Regions from separate parts of the Achromobacter sp. SD115 genome, predicted to be linked through region 2. Evidence: riboswitches for the same ligand, from Rfam matches in the RefSeq annotation. Region 2 holds a riboswitch; the other holds the start of a gene.

Region 1 (2,199 bases), on a different contig from region 2:
GCCATGTGCGCACGCATGACGCCGCGCTCTTGCAGCTTCAGGCCGATGAAGGTGGCGGGGGTGGCGAATTGTTCCAGCGCGTCGCGGCCGATGAAGCGGCGCTCGGCGTTTTTCAGGGACACGGTCCAGGTCAGGCCGGCCTGGTCGGGCTGGGTCAGCTCGTCCATGTCCTGACCGTAGAGGTTCATGCCGGCTTCCAGGCGCAGCGTGTCGCGCGCGCCCAGGCCGCAGGGGCGCACGCCCTGGGCAACCAGATCGCGCCACAGCTGCACGACCTCGGCGGCGGGCAGCACGATTTCAAAGCCGTCTTCGCCCGTGTAGCCGGTGCGTGCCACCAGAGTGTCGTCGCCCACGCGGGCGGCCACGAAGGCGGTCAGCGGCTCGCTGGCGGCTTGCCACGCCGGGCGCGTGGCCCAGACCTTGGCGCGGGCGTTGGGGCCCTGCACGGCGACCATGGCCAGGTCGCGGCGCGGCGTGATGGCGACGTCGAACCGGCCGGCCTGCTTGACGCGCTGCATCCAGGCCACGTCCTTGTCGGCGGTGCCGGCATTGACCACCACGCGCCATTCATCGGCGGCGAAGAAATAAATGATCAGGTCGTCGATCACGCCGCCCTGGGGGTTCAGCATGCAGCTGTACAGCGCCTTGCCAGGCACGGTGAGCTTGGCCACGTCGTTGGCAACCAGGCGCTGCAGGAAGGCATAGGCGTCGGGGCCGATGACGTCGACGTTCAGCATGTGCGACACGTCGAACATGCCGGCGTCCTGGCGCACGGCATGGTGCTCTTCCAGCTGCGAACCGTAGGCCAGCGGCATGTCCCAGCCGCCGAAGTCGACCATGCGGGCGCCAGAGGCGACGTGTTCTTCGGCCAGCGGGGTGCGTTTGAGGGTTGCGGACATGCGCGGAAACTCCGGGACGGCAGTGTTGCCAGGGTTACGGAATGCCGGTGGTGCACGGCGGCCTGCGCCTGCACTACGGCTGAATCTTCCGCCCCTCTGTCCTTTTGCCTGAGAGTTGCCCCGCATGACGGGTTTGCACCTTCGGCGCCTGGGCTGCTCGCTATGTCCCTAGTTCAGGGGCGGCGCCAGGTCTCTCCAGAGTACTGTTTTGCCGGGTCCACACGGTGAGAAAACCGGGACGGGGCAAGCATGGGCGGTATGGGTTACCTGAGCGATTCCGGGCGAATTGCGCCTTCGGCGGCGGCCGGACGTACAGGCCGCTCTCTCCCGCAACATGCGTGACAGCGGCGCAAGCATACAACGAAAGCCGCGGCCAGGGAATGCCCGCGCCGGCCTCAACCCAGCGCCGTATCCAGCAGCATCATCAGCACGAAGCCCAGCATCAGCCCGCAGGTCGCATAGACCTCATGCCCCTTGCGGTGCGATTCCGGGATGATCTCGTGGCTGATCACGAACAGCATGGCGCCGGCGGCAAAGCCCAGGCCCCAGGGCAAGAGCGGCTCGGACCAGCCGACCACGGCGGCGCCCAATACTGCCCCCAGCGGCTCGACCAGCCCGGACAGCATGCCCAGCGCCACGGCGAACGCGCGCTGATAGCCCGCCGCCAGCAGCGCCACGGCCACCACCAGGCCTTCGGGAATGTCCTGGATCGCGATGCCGGTGGCCAGCGCGGTGCCGCGCATGGCGTCGTTGCCTGCATAGCCCACGCCGATCGCCAGGCCCTCGGGCAGGTTGTGCAAGGTAATGGCGAAGACGAACAGCCAGGTGCGGCGCAGGCGGTGCGCCTCTATCCCTTCCCTGCCCTTGATGAAATGCTCATGCGGCAGCGTGCGGTCCATGAGCAGCAGCACCGCCGCCCCCAGCAGCAGCGCGGCGCCCACCGTCAGCCCGGCGCCCCAAGGGCCATAGCCCAGGTCGCGACCCGCCGCGATACCGGGCGCCACCAGCGAAAAGGCGCTGGCCGCCAGCATCACGCCGGCGCCGAAGCCGAACATGCTGTCCTGCACTTTTTGCGGAATGCTGCGGGCGAACAGGATGGGCAGGGTACCCAGCGCCGTGGCGGCGGCGGCCACCAGACCGCCCAGCAGGGCGTCGGCGACGTGCGGCGCGCGCACGTCCAGATAGGCCCACAGCTGGTGCAGGCCCAGGCAGGCCACCAATACGGCCAGGGTCCACACGCTGATGCTGGTGGCCGCCGGCCGCACGCGATGACGGCTGAAAGTATTCATGTGCCGCTGCC
Region 2 (2,199 bases):
TCGCCCAGCTGGTAATAGCCGACTTGCGTCTGCGCGATCGCGTTGCGGAGTTCGGCATCGGCCACATTCAGGCCCATGTTCGCATCGACGAAGCGGATCAGGTCGCGCGCGCTGGTCTTCACGCCGTAGGCTTCGTCCGCCAGCACGCCAGGATTCACCCGCACGGGAGCATCCTGCTTGTTGTAGCCCTGCGCGTAGTCCGCCATCCTGGCGGGCGGCACGTCGATGTAGGTGCTGGTCAGGCCCAGCTTGGGAAACAGGTCCCGCTCCATGGCCGTCTTGAACGGCCGGTTCAGGCTCCTGGCGGCGATCACGCCCAGCATGCCGATGCTGGGATTGGCGTAGGTGCGATACGTACCGGCGGCGTGCTCCGGCTTCCAGGCCTTTAGATAGGCCATCAACTGCGCCTGGTCCCGCACCGTGCCGGGCACCTGCAGGGGAAAACCGCCCGTCGTGTGCGTGCCCAGATTGATCAGGCTGAGCTTGGCGAAGTTGCTGCCGGCCAGCTCGGGCAGGTATTTGGCCGGGCTGTCGCTCAAGGCGAGACGACCGCGCGCCTGAGCGTAGCCGGCCAAGGTTGCCGTGTAGGTCTTGCTGATGGACCCGACTTCGTAAAGCGTATCGCTGCCGGCCGGCTTGCCCGTTTCCTTGGACGCCACGCCGTAGTTGTAGAAGCGCTGCGTCCCGTTCTGGGTAATAGCGATCGACAGGCCGGCGATGCCGTGTTCACGCATGACGGCCTGCGCCGCTTCGTCGACCTTGCGGTCCACCTCGGCCTGGCCGCCATACGCCACGGCGCAGCCGCCGGCTATCAGCGCAAACAATCCCGTGCGCAACATTCCGTTCAAGCGCATTCCCGTCATCCCATGTGGTGTTGAATTTCCACGACGCCGTAGGCTGGCGACGCGCATGCATCGTAACGCGACGGGACGATTCATTGGTATTAACCCTTGGTCTCATTCCGGTGGATTTTGGCTATCCTCGCCTCGTCGATCCAAAACCCCGCAGAAGAGACCCGTCCACAGCGGCAGGCGCCGACGGAGCAACCGCCCCGGAAACTCTCAGGCAAACAGGACTGCGCGGTCTAGACAATCTGGAGAGAGGCGCCGAGCGCGCCCACCGAAGGGGAACCCGCCGCCTGCGCTGCGGGTGAAGCTCTCAGGTACAGAGACAGATGGGGTGCTGCGGCCGGGTGGCCGCGGCCACCCAATCTGGAGCCATCATGCCCCGCATCGCCATCATTGGCGCCGGTATCACCGGTGTCACGTCCGCCTATGCCCTGAGCAAACTGGGATACGACGTCACCGTCTACGACCGCCAGCGCTACCCCGCCATGGAAACCTCCTACGCCAACGGCGGCCAGTTGTCCGCCAGCAACGCCGAGGTCTGGAACAGTACCGCGACCATCCTCAAGGGCCTGCGCTGGCTCGGACGCCACAACGCCCCGCTGCTGCTCAATCCCCGCTTCAGCTGGCACAAGTATTCGTGGCTGGCGCAGTTCATCGGACAGATCCGCAACTACCGCAAGAACACCATCGAGACCACCCGCCTCGCCATCGCCGCGCGCCAGCATCTGTACACCATGGCTGAAGAGGAAGGGATAGATTTCGACCTGGAGCGCCGCGGCATCCTGCACATCTACCACGACGCCGCCAGCTTCGAGACCGCCCGCCGCGCCAATGCCCTGCTGCAGGAAGGCGGGCTGGAGCGCTACGCGGTATCCCCCCAGGAAGCGCGCGACATCGAACCCACGCTGCAAACCTCCTGCTACGGCGGCTTCTACACGCCCTCGGATGCCACCGGCGATATCCACAAGTTCACAAGCGGCCTGGCCCGCGCCTGCGAGCGCCGCGGCGTGCGCTTCGCGCAGGACGCCGACATCCGCAATATCAGCCTGGACGGCGCGCCCTACGTGCTCGACGTCGCGCGCGAAGGCGGCGCGCGGACCGAACAGCACGAGGCCGATGCCATCGTCGTCTGCGCCGGCGCCGTCAGCCGGCAATTCGCCAGGCAGTTGGGCGACACACTCAACATCTATCCAGTCAAAGGCTACTCCATCAGCGTGCACCTGGACGACGCCGCCAGCCAGGCCGCCGCGCCGCAGGTCAGCCTGCTGGACGAAGCCGCCAAGATCGTCACCAGCCGCCTCGGCGACCGCTTCCGCGTGGCCGGCACGGCGGAGTTCAACGGCTTCAACAT

What was found. Region 2 has a riboswitch for glycine ahead of IPU70_RS18885 (D-amino acid dehydrogenase). Riboswitches for the same ligand answer to the same signal wherever they lie in the genome.
Region 1: it holds a riboswitch for glycine, as region 2 does, so the genes downstream of both, gcvT (glycine cleavage system aminomethyltransferase GcvT) here and IPU70_RS18885 (D-amino acid dehydrogenase) in region 2, are expected to answer to the same signal.

The regions. Positions count from the first base shown of each region.
Region 1 covers NZ_JADIJM010000026.1:55,154-57,352, reverse strand. The annotation lists gene gcvT (glycine cleavage system aminomethyltransferase GcvT) at 1-899, opposite strand, end outside; glycine riboswitch at 986-1,108, opposite strand; glycine riboswitch at 1,144-1,239, opposite strand; gene IPU70_RS27690 (ZIP family metal transporter) at 1,295-2,188, opposite strand.
Region 2 covers NZ_JADIJM010000013.1:64,702-66,900, reverse strand. The annotation lists gene ampC (class C beta-lactamase) at 1-839, opposite strand, end outside; glycine riboswitch at 996-1,088, shown strand; glycine riboswitch at 1,090-1,178, shown strand; gene IPU70_RS18885 (D-amino acid dehydrogenase) at 1,223-2,199, shown strand, end outside.